Regions from separate parts of the Faecalibacterium sp. AF27-11BH genome, predicted to be linked through region 1. Evidence: predicted binding sites of a transcription regulator. Region 1 holds the regulator's gene; the other holds the start of a gene.
What was found. The regulator HrcA, encoded in region 1, represses chaperone genes, less so after heat shock. The targets are predictions, from matches to a motif close to TGTTAGCACTCNNNNNNNNNGAGTGCTAACA.

Region 1 (7,214 bases):
CCAGATCAGCGGTCAGCTCATTGAACTTTGCGCGGGTCAGGGTCATATCCAAGTGCTTGGGGCCGGTAGCATCGGCAGTGATGAAGGGCAGGTTGATCTGGCTGCTCATTGCGCTGGACAGCTCGATCTTTGCCTTCTCGGCAGCTTCCTTCAAACGCTGCGCAGCCATCTTGTCCTTGCGCAGGTCGATGCCGTTCTCGGTCTGGAAGGCATCTGCCATCCAGTTGATGATGCGCTCATCGAAGTCATCGCCGCCCAGATGGGTATCACCGTTGGTGGCCAGGACCTCGGTAACGCCGTCGCCCATCTCGATGATGGACACATCGAAGGTACCGCCGCCCAGATCGTAGACCATGATCTTCTGGTCTTCTTCCTTATCGATGCCATATGCCAGAGAAGCGGCAGTAGGCTCGTTGATGATACGCTTGACGTTCAGGCCTGCAATGGTGCCTGCGTCCTTGGTAGCCTGACGCTGGCTGTCGTTGAAGTATGCAGGAACGGTAATGACAGCCTCGGTAACAGGCTCGCCCAGATAAGCCTCGGCATCAGCCTTCAGCTTCTGCAGGATCATAGCGCTGACCTGCTGGGGAGTGTACTCCTTGCCGTTCAGGGTCACCTTGTGGTCGGTGCCCATGAAGCGCTTGATGGAAGCAACGGTGTTCTCAGGGTTGGTGATGGCCTGACGCTTTGCGACCTGACCCACCAGACGATCGCCGGTCTTGGTAAAGCCGACCACAGACGGGGTGGTGCGTGCACCCTCAGAGTTTGCGATAACAACGGGCTCGCCGCCCTCCATGACAGCCACGCAGCTGTTGGTAGTACCAAGGTCGATACCAATGATCTTACTCATAATGAAAACTCCTCTCGAAAGAACAAATCTTATTGTTTATGTGATGCTCAAATGTTTGTAAGCGGATGTTATATTCAAAACCCTTTCGGGTTTCTGCTTTGTTATTCGGCCACTACAACGGTCGCATGGCGGACGATCTTATCGCCCAGCTTGTAGCCCTTCTGGTAGACCGTGATGACGGTGCCGCTCTCCTGTCCGTCCGGGGCGGGGATCTGCTGCACTGCATTCATGAAGTTGGGATCAAAGGGCTTGCCCAGCGCCTCGATCTCCTCCACATGGAGGGCATCCAGCGCCTTGGCGGCCTTGTCCAGCGTCATGGTCACGCCCTTTTTGTAGTTCTCGTCGGTGGTGGGGGCGTTGGCTGCCATCTCCAGCGTATCCAGAATGGGAATGATCTGGTTCACCGCAAAGGAAATGCCATCGTTGAACTTCTGGTCGGCTTCGCGGGTGGAGCGCTTGCGGTAGTTCTCGTACTCCGCTGCCATGCGCAGCAGCTGGTCTTTGGCCTGTGCAGCGTTGGCTTCGGCCGCGTCCAGCTTTGCCTTTACGGCTTCCAGCTCGCGGGCCTTCTTGTTGAACCAGCCGCCATCCTTCTTCTTGTCATCCTTCGGGTCGGCAGCTTCGGCAGCAGGTTCCTGTTCGGGTGCTGCCTGCTGGGCCTTTTCCTCGGGAGCCGTTTCGGGCTGCTCCGCTTCCTGAGCCGGAGCCGTCTTTTTTGCTTCTTCGCTCATTCCAGATCCTCCTTATAGATCGCAGTCCGCCGGGGTACGGCAGCCTGTGGGGTGTCTTTTCGTTTGCCGCTCATGCCCTCGCCCAGCTGGTCTGCAAAGTAATGCAGCAGCGGCATCAGCTTCTGGAAGGGCATCCGGGTGGGGCCGATCAATGCAATGGAGCCCCACAGGCCTCCGCCCACCAGATACCGGTCGCTCACGATGCACAGACCCGGGATCTGCGGTTCCAGATCCTCGCCCAGCAGCACGCTCTCACTGCGTTCTGCCGGAGGTGCGATCAGGCCAGCGGCCTGCTCCTCGTCGTTCAGCAGTGTGAGGATGTCGCCCACCTTGCCGTCCAGCTGGGGCCAGTCCAGCAGATACTGCTCGCCGCCCAGAAATACGTGGGGCTTGACGGAATCCTGCAGGATGGCAGCCGCTGCACTGATAACGGGCACCAGCTCCGGGTCGATCTGGCTGCACAGCTCTGCCAGCAGCCGGGTGGAAAGATCCACCGGCGCTACAAAGGTAAGGTTGCGGTTCAGCAGTGCGGCAAGTGCTGCCGCATTCTCGCGGGAAAGACCGGTGCGCACCCGTGCCACACGGGTACGAACGTAACCGGCCGTGGTAACGGCCAGCACAGCCGCTGCGCTGCGGCCCACCTGAACCACTTCATAGTGGGCGATGCACAGGTCTTCGGCGCACGGGGTGCTGATGGCGGCGGTGCAGCCGCTGATGGCGGCCAGCGCCTTGGCGGCACCTGCGGCCAGCTTTTCCGGCTCATGGTCGAGGCTTGCGAACACCGCATCCACCCGGGCGCGGCTCACACGATCCAGCGGCTGATCGTCGGTCAGCAGATTATCAAGGTAGTAACGGTAGCCCTTGGCACTGGGCACACGGCCCGCGCTGGTGTGGGGCTGCTCCAGCAGGCCCAGCTTTGTCAGCGCCGCCATCTCATTGCGAAGCGTTGCGCTGGAAACTGCCATGTCAAAGTAGTTTGCCAGCACGCTGCTGCCAACGGGCTCGCCTTCGAGACCATACAGCGCCACGATCGCCTGCAAGACTCGCTGCTTGCGTGCATCCATCGTCATAGCGCCTGCCTCCTTTTTGCGTTCGCTTTGTTTGTTTAGCACTCCTTGTTCCTGAGTGCTAAGACCATTATAGCCAATTTTCCGGTGCTGTCAAGCCCCTTGGAAAAATGTTTTAAAAGATTCATAATTCTGTCATAAACGAAGAAAGCGCCCTCCTTATTATAAGGAAAGCGCTCCGGCATGTTCTTTACTCTTCCATCTGCCTTGCCAGAAATGCCGCTGCCACATTCACGGCCTTGAGCTGGGCGGCATCCGGCGTGGCCGTGCGGTCTTCGGTCAGCAGGGCCACCACGCCGGTCACATCGCCCGCCGCAATGATGGGTGCGGCACACAGCACTGCTCGGGGCGAGCCTTCGCAGGGCAGGATGCACTTTTCGGCAATGCCCTCGCTCTGGTACAGCCTGCGGCCATCCATCAGCTTTTCCAGCGGCTGGCTGATGCTGCGGTCGGCCAGCTCCCGCCGGCCGCTGCCGCTCACCGTAAGGATGCGGTCGCGGTCGGCCACCAGTGCGGTCAGCGCAAAGCTTTTGCTGAGCACCTCGGTATACTGGGCCGCTACTGCGTTCATCTCGCCAATGGGCGAATACTTTTTAAAGATCACCTCGCCGTCGCCCGTGGTGAAGATCTCCAGCGGGTCGCCGCGGCGGATGCGCTGGGTGCGGCGGATCTCCTTGGGGATCACCACCCGGCCCAGCTCGTCGATGCGGCGCACGATTCCTGTTGCTTTCATGTTTTTGCTCCTCCGTTTCCTTAAAAATGCCTGCAGCACTAGTATCTGTCAGACCGGGCCATTTATACCTGCTGCCCCCGCGCAAAAAGACCTGCACGGAAAGCTGCCTCTTCGTTGCGTTTCCGGCAGGGTTCTGCTACAATGATACAAAAAGCCATTTTCATAAGCACAGCACCCCGCTTATGAAGACAGATCCTAAAATTCTACTGAGAAAGGCAGGTGTCCGGATGCCGAACATCCTCATTCTGGGCGGCGGTGCCGCCGGTCTTGCAGCCGCGCTGGCGGCGGCACAAAGTGCCCCAGCTGCACAGGTCATTGTGCTGGAGCGCAACCCGAAGCCGGGCAAAAAGCTGCTTGCCACCGGCAATGGCCGCTGCAATCTGGATAACACCGGCATTGCACCGGAGCTGTATTTCACTGCCGACCCGGCAGCACTTCGTCCGCTGCTGGATGCCGTAAATACCGCCGACCCGCTGCGCTGGTTCCGTGCGCTGGGGCTTTACACCCGCACCGACGAGGCGGGCCGGGTGTATCCGTACTCCAATCAGGCGGCGGACGTGCTGGCCCTGCTGGAGCACCACCTTGCGCAGCACCATGTGCAGCTGCGCACCGGCTGCACCGTGCGCACCCTGAACCAGAGCCGCAGCGGCTACGCCGTGCAGTTCGAGACGGCAGAGGGCTCTGCCGAAACGCTGCGCGCCGATGCCGTCATCTGCGCCATGGGCGGCGAGGCAGGGCCGCAGTTCGGCACCGACGGCTTTGGCACCCGGTTCGCCGCCCAGTGCGGCGGCAGGGTGGAGCCGCTGTACCCCTGCCTGACCGCCCTGCAGTGCGCAAAGCCCCGCAAAGCGCTGGCTGGCATCCGTGCCAAGGCAGCAGCATCCCTGCTGGACGGTGCCCGTGTGCTTGCCTACGAGAACGGCGAGGTACAGTTCACCGATTACGGCCTTTCCGGCATCTGCATCATGCAGCTGTCCGGCCTGCTGGCCCCGGGCCGCGGCCCCAAGGCTCCTGCTGTGGAGCTGGACCTCTTCCCGGCAGTGGACGAAACCGCACTTGCCAGCCTGTTTGCGGCCCACGCCGCCCAGACGGCAGGGGGCAGCGCCGCTGACTTCTGGCTGGGCCTGCTGAACCAGAAGCTGGGCCGTACTGTGTGGTCTGCCGCCGGGCTGCAGGACAGCGACGCGCCTGCCGTGCTCACCGCCGCACAGTGGCAGAAGCTGGCCCACACCGCCAAGCACTGGCGCTTTGAGGGGCTGACCCCCTGCAGCTGGAAGCAGGCCCAGACCACCGGCGGCGGGCTGGCCCTGCGGGAGGTGGATCAGCACTTCCAGTTCAAGGGCTGTCCGGGCCTTTACTTTGTGGGCGAAACGCTGGACTGCGCAGGCAGCTGCGGCGGTTTTAACCTGCACTGGGCGTTCGGCTCCGGCCTTGTGGCCGGGCGCAGCGCTGCAGGCCATGCTGCAGCAGGCCGTGCTCTGCCAAAAGCCTCCGCGCCCGCAAAGAGCAGGAAAAAGCCGCACAGGTAAAAATGAGCTTTAAATTTTCAACAAAAGCTTGACATCTTGTGCAGATCGCATTATCATAAAGACAATAAAAGTTTGTTCAGAGGATCGAGCAGAACAAGCAAGGGGAGAGTCGAAAGGCCCTTTTGTTTGTCCTGCTCTTTTTCTTTTATTCGGCAAACGGAGCGATCAGGAGGTTTTTATGCTGGATGTAGCAATTATCGGCTGCGGTGTCATTGGTGCGGCAGCCGCCTATGAGCTGTCCCATTACCCGCTGCAGACCGCCATTTTCGAGGCTGAAAATGACGTGGCAGACTGCACCACCAAGGCCAACAGTGCCATTCTGCACGCTGGCTACGACCCCGAACCGGGCACCCGGATGGCGCGGCTCAACGTGGAGGGGTCCGCACTGGCCAAGGAGATCTGCGCCCGGCTGGATGTGCCGTACCTGCAGTGCGGCAGTCTGGTGCTGGCCCTCAGCCCGGAAGAGCTGCCCCACCTGCAGAAACTGTATGAGAACGGCATCGCCAACGGCGTGCCGGGCATCCGGCTGCTTTCCGCAGAGGAAACGCTTGCCATGGAACCGAATCTGGCCCCCACTGTCGTTGGCGCGCTGTATGCGCCCAGCGCCGCCATCGTCAGCCCGTGGGAGTTTGCACTGGCCATGGCAGAAGTAGCCGTGCGCAACGGCGTGGAGCTGCACCGCAGCTGCCCTGTGACCCGCATCGAAAAGACCGCCGGCGGCTGGGCGCTGACCACCCCCTCCGGAATTGTGGAAACGCGCTATATCATCAATGCGGCAGGCATCTCGGCGCAGGCCGTGCACGATATGGCCGCACCCCACAAATTTACCATCCAGCCCACCCGGGGCGAATACTACCTGCTGGATAAATCCGAGGGCAGCCGTGTGCACCACGTCATCTTCCAGTGCCCCAACGAAAACGGCAAGGGCGTTCTGGTGGCCCCCACCGTCCACGGCAACCTGATCGTCGGCCCGAACGCCGACCCCGTGGAAGGGGACGATACCGCCTGCACCGCCGCCGGGCTGGCCTTCGTCAGCGCCGCAGCGCGCCGCAGCGTGCCGAACATCCGCTTCAGCGAGTCCATCCGCAACTTTGCGGGCGTCCGTGCCAATGTGGACACGGGCGACTTCGTTATCGGCGAAGCAGAAGGCGCACCCGGCTTCATCGATCTGGCGGGTATGAAATCGCCTGGCCTTTCCAGTGCACCGGCCGTTGCCAGAGAAGCCGTCAAAATTCTGGAAGCTCACGGCGATCTGCCCGCCCCCAAGGCGGATTACAAGGATGGCCGCACCCGGGTGCGCTTCAAGGAGCTTCCGCCCGAAGAAAAAGCCCGGCTCATTGCAAAGGAACCCGCCTATGGCCGCGTGATCTGCCGCTGTGAGACGATCACCGAGGGCGAAATTCTGGACGCTCTGCACGAAGAGATCCCCGCCACCACCATTGACGGTGTCAAGCGCCGCTGCGGTGCCGGTATGGGCCGCTGTCAGGGCGGCTTTTGCGGGCCGCGGGTGCTGGAGCTAATCAGCAAAACGCTGGGCATCAGTCCGCTGGACGTGCTGCAGGATAAGGCCGGCACCAACGTCTTACTGTGCGAAACCAAGCAGGAGGGAGAGCACCATGATTGATCTGGTCATCGTCGGCGGCGGCCCTGCAGGCCTTGCCGCAGCTTACAGCGCATGGCAGCATGGTCTGCGCGATATCCTTATCTTAGAGCGCGACAACGAGCTGGGCGGCATCCTGAACCAGTGCATCCACAACGGCTTCGGCCTGCACCGCTTTGGCGAGCAGCTCACCGGCCCGGAATACGCAGGCCGCTGCATTGAACTGCTGCGCTCCACCGGTGTCCGGGTGGAGCTGGGCACGATGGTGCTGGACGTCACCCCGGACAAAAAGATCCACTGCGTCAGCCGGGAAAAGGGCTATCAGATTTTGGAAGCCAGAAGCATCATCCTCTGCATGGGCTGCCGGGAGCGCACCCGCGGTGCCATTGGCATTCCGGGCAGCCGCCCTGCCGGTATCTACACCGCCGGTGCGGCCCAGCGCTATGTCAACATGGAGGGCTATCTGGTAGGCAAGCGGGTGCTCATCCTCGGCAGCGGCGACATCGGCCTGATCATGGCCCGCCGCATGACGCTGGAAGGTGCCAAAGTACTGGCCTGCGTGGAGGTCATGCCGTATTCCGGCGGCCTGACCCGCAACATCGTGCAGTGCCTGCAGGACTTCGACATCCCCCTGTATCTGTCCCATACCATCGTGGATATTCAGGGCAAGGCCCGCGTGGAAAAGGCCACCGTTGCCAAGGTGG
Region 2 (7,214 bases), on a different contig from region 1:
AGCCTTGTAGAAGTCGGCGTAGGGGATGTTCATCTGGACATAGCTGGAGGTCAGGCAGTTTTCCTGTTCCACCTCTTCCGCAGCGAAGGCCGGGACTGCCACAGCGCATACCAGCATAGCGGCCGCAAGTGCACCTGCAAATACTTTTTTCAATCTCATGGTAACACACCTCTATCTCAGTTTTGAAAAAATAGTTAGCTTTACCTAACAATTGATGCAAAAAAATGCAGGGGAAAAACCCCTCAGATGGTTAGGCAAAACAAATTCGCGAAGTAAAAATAGCACTCCCACCGGGCGTTGTCAAGTAGAAACCGGAAAGTTTGCAGAGGTGAATTTTTCGATGCAGGAAACGATCTGCATCCTCTATACCGCAAAGCCCTTGACCTTTTTGCCGGAGCGCAGTATACTTTTTGCGAAGTTAGTTATGAATAACCGCAAGGAGGTACTACATGATACAAGACGCGTTCTGGGGGATCTTGATTCCATTTCTGGGCACAAGCCTTGGGGCAGGCTGTGTGTTCTTTTTGAAAAACTCTCTGCGCGACGGCATCCAGCGGGCGTTGACCGGCTTTGCTGCCGGGGTCATGGTGGCGGCATCGGTGTGGAGTTTGCTGATCCCGGCCATGGAGCAGGCTGCAGATCTGGGCAGGCTGGCGTTTTTCCCGGCGGCGGTGGGTTTCTGGCTGGGCATCCTGTTTTTGCTGCTGCTGGACCATCTCATCCCGCATCTGCACCAGAACAGTTTGCAGGCCGAAGGGCCAAAAAGCCAGCTCCAGCGCACCACCATGATGGTTCTGGCGGTGACGCTACACAACATCCCGGAGGGTATGGCAGTGGGCGTAGTCTATGCCGGATACCTTGCCGGAACTGCTCAGATCACCGCCGCCGGGGCGCTGGCACTTTCTCTTGGCATTGCCATTCAGAACTTCCCGGAGGGAGCCATCATCTCCATGCCACTGCGGGCGGAAGGAATGAAAAAAGGCCGGGCATTCTGGGGCGGCGTGCTGTCCGGCATCGTAGAGCCCATCGGGGCAGTGTTGACGATTCTGGCGGCAGGCATCGTGGTGCCTGCTTTGCCCTATCTGCTCAGCTTTGCAGCCGGTGCCATGCTGTATGTGGTGGTGGAGGAACTGATCCCGGAAATGTCGCAGGGGCAGCACTCCAACGTTGGCACGGTGTTTTTTGCGGTGGGCTTCAGCGTGATGATGGTGCTGGACGTAGCACTGGGGTGATGGTTGGGGGACGGAAGCGAAATCTCTTTCGGGATTTCCGAAAATGCCTAAACTTCTTGACAGAGGAGACGGCAGGGCGTATTATTTTGGCAGAAGGACCGCTGAGAAGCGGCTTTTTATAGAATGAAAAGTTAGTATTGCCTAACTCACAGCACGAGGAATTGCGGGCCTGTCATCCGGTGCAGTGGGCGCATCTGGTAAAAAGCATTGCATTGTGAACGGTAAACAGAAAGAGGGTGACGTTATGTCCTTTTTTGAAAACACCCGAAAGCCCGTAGGCCTTGGCGGGAAGATCATGGTTGCTATGATGAACCTTGGACACAGCGCAATGGCAGAATGGGGGCTGCGCTTTTTACAGCCTGCCCCGGATGCCATGGTGCTGGACTGCGGCTGCGGCGGTGGAGCGAACATTAAGACACTGCTGAAACTGTGCCCCAACGGCAAGGTGCAGGGCATCGACTACTCAGCCGTCAGCGTGGAAAAAGCGCGAAAAGTCAATGCCAGAGCCATTGCGGCAGGACGGTGTACCGTGCAACAGGCAAGCGTGACAGAGCTGCCGTTTAAAGCGGAGCAGTTTGATGTGGTGACCGCCTTTGAAACGGTCTACTTCTGGCCGGAGCTTGCACAGAATTTCAGAGAGGTTTATCGAGTGCTGAAGCCCGGCGGAATCTTTTTCATCTGTAACGAAGCGAACGGCGAAACGACAAAAGACGACAAATGGACGAAAATCATCAATGGCATGACCATCTATACGGATACTGCACTGAAAGAGTATTTGGAAAAAGCAGGATTTTGTCAGATCCAAAGCCACAAAAATAAAAAGGGCTGGCTTTGCGTTACGGCGCAAAAGCGGTGAAATAGTGTAAGGAGGACGGAGCATGGAACGAAAAGAAGCAATCCGCAGTGCCTATCGGCTGACAGGCGGCAACAATTTTTATGATGGTATGATCACCTGCTCCACCCTGAGCGGGAAAGCGGTGTGCCGCCTGGTGTGGGACATGAACAAGGCGGAAAACGATGCCTATCTGGAAAAGGCACTGTCCGGCATCCCGGAGCATTTTTCCAGCAAGCTGCTGGAGGTGCCGGTGGGCACCGGCATTCTGACCATACGATAAAACCAAAGGGAGTTCTGCCCGGACCTTCGTCCGTGACGGAACTCCCCTTTTTTAGCTTTATAGAAAAACCATAAGTCATCTGCCACGCTCAGTGGAGCAAAAACCACACACCCAGCAGGATCGCAAGGAAGATCAGGTTGGACAGGGTGAACAGCCCAAAATACCGCTTCTTTCCCTGTGGCAGCTCCCGTGCGATCTGCCGGTAGGAAATAAGACTGGCCATGGATGCGATCAAAGTGCCAAGACCTCCCAGATTGGTGCCGATGATGAGGGCTTGTGTCTCTGCCGTGAACCCGGACAGCAGCAGGGCGGCGGGAACATTACTGGTGACCTGCGAAGCAAGAACCGCCACAAGAACTTCCCGGCCGGTCAGAAACTCCTGCAGCCAGCCGGAAAAGGCCGGAATGCGCCCCAGATTGCCAATGAAGATGAAAAAAGCCACAAAGGTCAAAAGCAGGGAATAGTCCACTGCCCGTAAGGTGTGCGGGTCTGCAAAAAGGGCGCAGACGAGTACAGCGGCAAAGGCAATGCCATAAGGCAACACCCGGATCACGGACAGCAGGCAGACGGCAAACAGAACCAGATACAGCAGGATGATCTTCTGATCTCCCTGAGATGCAGAAGAAGAAACAAGCTCGTCCACGGAGAGGGCGGCAGAGGCTTTCCGGCAGACCAGCGCTGCCCAAGCCAGCAGCAGGAGCAGAGAGACCAGGGTGTAGGGCAGCATAAGAAGAACAAATCCCCCGATGCTCATGCCGCTTTTTCCGTAAAGATAGAGGTTCTGCGGGTTGCCGATGGGGGTCAGCATACTGCCAAGGTTTGCCGCAATGGTCTGCATACAGACCACCGGGATCAGAAGGGAGCGGCGGACATCCGCTCCCAGACGGCTCAGAACCACGAACGTAAAGGGAACGAAGGTCAGCAGGGAAACATCGTTGGTGATGAACATGCTTCCGAAAAAGCACAGCCCGACCAGTACCAGTGTCAGCTGAAAGGTGCTGTGGGTACGGGACAGCAATGCCCGGCCCAGTCCATCAAAAAAGCCCTGCCGCCGCAGCCCGGCCATGACCGTCATCAGGGAAAACAAAATCGCCAGCGTGCGCAGGTCGATGTAGCCGAGATACTGCGCATCCGGCAGAACAAAGAAGGCGGAGACAACGGCCAGCACAGCGGCTGCGGTGAGAACCGTTTCCTGCTGAATGAATTGTTTGAGTTTCATAGAGACACATCCTTGTAATTGTAAAGGCAGCCCTGCTGCGATGCCGGACGGCCTTTCTTCGTATTTCAGAGCAGCAGCTCAAACGACCCGATCATCAGGGGCATTCTTCAATGTGGAAGATCGCTACTTTCCCGAAGAACGGATTGCAAGTGCGTGCAGCTTCCGGCTCAAATCGGCCAGACACCATGCGATTGCCATACCGCCGGCAATTCCAAGAGCGGCCAGAAAGGTCTGCTCTCCGAAATGCTCTGCAGCAGACAAATCATTGGAGACGACTGCGTTCATGCAGTAGTAGAGGGTGCTTCCGGGAATGAGGGGAATGGCAGCGGTAATGAAGAAAGGCGTAGAGGGTGCATTGCAGCATCGGGCAAGAATTTCGGCATACAGAGCGGCACAGAAACCGGCCAACAGATTGGCAAGAAAGACGCTGTGCAGGGTGTTGGCGGCAAGAAGATAAGCCAGCCATGCCAGAAGTCCGCCTACACCGGCGGCGGGTAAGTAGCGCCGGTTCAGATTGAAGATCAGTCCGAAACCGACCGAACCAAGGGCAGCACTGAGCAACTGCGAAAAAACCTGTATCATGCGGAAATTCCTCCCATCAACCAGATGGCGGCCATCATGCCGAGTGCAAGGGTGGCGGCCATCAGAATGGCTTCCACCAGCCGAAGAGAGCCGGAAATAATGTCCCCAAGTAAGATGTCCCGGATGGAATTTGTCAGCATGATGCCGGGAATCAGCAGCATGATGATACCAATCAGAACTTTATCGGCATGAAACTGCATCCCAAAGCGGCAGAGCAGCAGAGTGGAGACACCGCTGAGAAATGATGCTATAAACTGAAATTCTACGCCATTCATACAAAAAGGCGAGAGATAGCGCTCCATCCAGCAAATCAGAACGGCAATGCCGCCGGCCAGCAGGCCGTCCCAGAGATTTCCACCAAAGAAGATGGCAAAACTGGAAGCAGCCAACACACTGCCGGCAAGATGCAGTCTTGGGTCCGGATGCTGTGCCAGAATGGCATTCAGTTGGCGCTGAAACTCTTCTATGGAAGGAGGTGCTGTGCAGATACGGCGGCTGAGCGCATTGAGCTTTTCCAATGTCAGCAGGTCATTGCTGGCAGCGTGACGCAGGCGGCGGGTCTCGGTCTGCGGCGGCAGCGAGGGCATGGTAAGCGTGACCACGATGCTGGATGTGATCACGAATACATTCACATCTTCTGCCCCATAGGCGATTGCGATCCGGTTCAAAGTGTCCTCAACGCGGAATACTTCTGCGCCACTGTTTTGTAAAGCTTCGCCCATTCGGACCAGAATGTGGAGAAAATGACTGATCTCGGTCTCTTCCACAATATCACGCTCTTTTCATCTCGGTTTCCACATTATTATAGCGGGTGGACCGGCAGAACGCAAGACGCTGCAAGGACAGAGAGACTTTTTGATAACTGCATTGTTTACGCGGGCAATGGATCGCCTGGTTCTGAAGAAACGGCTTGCATCCGTTCTGTCACAGCGAAAGACTACGATTGGAGAAGAAAAAATTGAATCCAGTGCAAACGATTTTGCCGAGAATTGCATGAAATATTATAAAAGTATTATTCTTTTATGAATTTTAGCGCTCTACTATTGACACTGCTAATAAACAGTGTTATAACAGTGGCGTGCTCAGGAGAAAGGGGCATGAGGGAACCGCAAGGCTCCCGGGAAGACTCCGCTTCTGATGCACGATCTTGATTTTATGCCCGACCCGAACGCCGGGATTGGAGGGTTGTTTTATGTTTATGCCTGCTGTTTTCCATGAAAATCTGTTCGATGATTTCTTTGATCCGTTCTGGAACGACGGTGCGCTGGAGCGTGCAATGAATCGTGAAGAGCGTGAGACCTTCGGCAAGCGCGGCGCAAACATGATGAAAACCGATGTGAAGCAGACCGCCGATGGCAACTATGATGTGGCTGTTGACCTGCCCGGCTGCAAGAAGGAAGACGTTCAGATGGAGCTGAGCGACGGCTACCTGACCATTCAGGCCGTCCGCAACCACTCCAATGACGAGAAGGACAACAATGGCCGTTATCTGCGCCGTGAGACCTTCTCCGGTACCTGTGCCCGCAGCTTCTATGTGGGTGATGCCGTGAAGAAGGAGGACATCCACGCAAAGTTCGAGGATGGCATCCTGCACATCGTACTGCCCGCACCGCAGCAGCAGAAGGCTCTGCCTGCGAATCCCAATCTCATTGAAATCGAATAACGTTTGTGCATCGGTGTGAGGAACACCGGCGCATAGAACCAGCCCCCGGAGAACCGTAAAAAGCTCTTCGGGGGTTTTTGTATTCTGACATCTTTTCGGAAGTGAAAAAGCGTGGTACCCACAACACCGACACGCAAGAGGGCGCAGCAGTCAATCTTTTTGAAACCGCCGTCAAACACGCATAAAAGCGAAAAGAACCCGCTTTCAACATCAAATTGAAGTGAAAGCGGGTTCTTTATTGAAGTGACACCAAGTTGTCACAAAATCACAGCTTTAGAAGGCCTGTGCATCATATTTATATCGATATTTCGCCGTAAATTCGTTTCTACTTGATGGGGTGAATTATTTCCGATTTGTCAGCCGGTTGAGCAGCATCACAGCCAGGACAATGACACCAATGACGAGAAGAATGCCGACCATGCCGATGAGCATCATGGGCAGGGTGGTCATCCACGAAGAAAGATGAAGCATAAGTGTACCTCCGTTAAGCCATCAGGGTCAGAATTAGGCCGCCTGCAATGACGGATGCGATCTGCCCCGAAACGTTGACGCTGATGGAGTACATCAGCAGGAAATTCTGGTTATCTTCTTCCAATCCCATCTTGTTGACCACACGGCCGCTCATGGGGAAGGCGGAGATGCCGGCTGCACCGATCATCGGGTTCAGTTTTTTGCCTTCGGGCAGGAACAGGTTCAGCAGCTTTGCAAACAGCACGCCGCCTGCGGTATCAAAAACGAAGGCTACCAGACCCAGTGCAAGGATGAGCAGGGTATCGGGCCGGACAAACTTGTCAGCGGTCATCTGTCCGGCCACGGTCAGGCCCAGCACGATGGTGATGAGGTTTGCCAGCACATTCTGCGCGGTTTCGCTGAGGGCGTTCAGTACGCCGCACTCCCGCAGCAGGTTGCCGAACATCAGAAAACCAACTAGAGCTACACTGGCAGGAGCTACCATACCGGCAATGATGGTTACCACAATGGGGAACAGAATCTTCGTCAGCTGGCTGACATTGCCCTTTTCATAGGGCATCCGGATGCGGCGGTCCTTCTGAGTGGTCAGCAGTTTAATGACCGGCGGCTGCACGATGGGCACCAGAGCCATGTAACTGTACGCTGCCACCATGATGGCACCAAGGTACTGGGAGTTGAGGGTGTTAGCTACAAAAATGGCGGTGGGACCGTCCGCTGCACCAATGACAGCGATGGAAGCAGCATCCTTCAAATCAAAGAAGAAGCCTGCCAGAAACAGGGTGAAGAAAATACCAAACTGCGCTGCGGCACCAAAGAGCATGAGCCACGGTTTTTCCAGCAGGGGGCCAAAGTCGATCATAGCACCAATGCCGATGAAAAGCAGCAGGGGAAACAGCTCGTTGGACATGCCTGCTTCAAACAGGGCAGAAATG

Region 2: the regulator HrcA is predicted to act here: its motif matches at 5,176-5,206, upstream of DWY76_RS07455 (Hsp20/alpha crystallin family protein).

Annotation. Positions count from the first base shown of each region.
Region 1 is NZ_QVGS01000004.1:58,152-65,365, forward strand. Features, by position in the region: gene dnaK (molecular chaperone DnaK) at 1-850, opposite strand, end outside; gene DWY76_RS05855 (nucleotide exchange factor GrpE) at 952-1,581, opposite strand; gene hrcA (heat-inducible transcriptional repressor HrcA) at 1,578-2,651, opposite strand; gene DWY76_RS05865 (stage V sporulation T C-terminal domain-containing protein) at 2,839-3,381, opposite strand; gene DWY76_RS05870 (aminoacetone oxidase family FAD-binding enzyme) at 3,609-4,910, shown strand; gene DWY76_RS05875 (NAD(P)/FAD-dependent oxidoreductase) at 5,089-6,534, shown strand; gene DWY76_RS05880 (FAD-dependent oxidoreductase) at 6,527-7,214, shown strand, end outside.
Region 2 is NZ_QVGS01000006.1:39,060-46,273, reverse strand. Features, by position in the region: gene DWY76_RS07490 (hypothetical protein) at 1-159, opposite strand, end outside; gene DWY76_RS07485 (ZIP family metal transporter) at 450-1,232, shown strand; gene DWY76_RS07480 (class I SAM-dependent methyltransferase) at 1,477-2,088, shown strand; gene DWY76_RS07475 (hypothetical protein) at 2,111-2,347, shown strand; gene DWY76_RS07470 (SLC13 family permease) at 2,436-3,566, opposite strand; gene DWY76_RS07465 (threonine/serine exporter family protein) at 3,690-4,148, opposite strand; gene DWY76_RS07460 (threonine/serine exporter family protein) at 4,145-4,915, opposite strand; gene DWY76_RS07455 (Hsp20/alpha crystallin family protein) at 5,341-5,811, shown strand; gene DWY76_RS07450 (OadG-related small transporter subunit) at 6,154-6,282, opposite strand; gene DWY76_RS07445 (sodium ion-translocating decarboxylase subunit beta) at 6,296-7,214, opposite strand, start outside.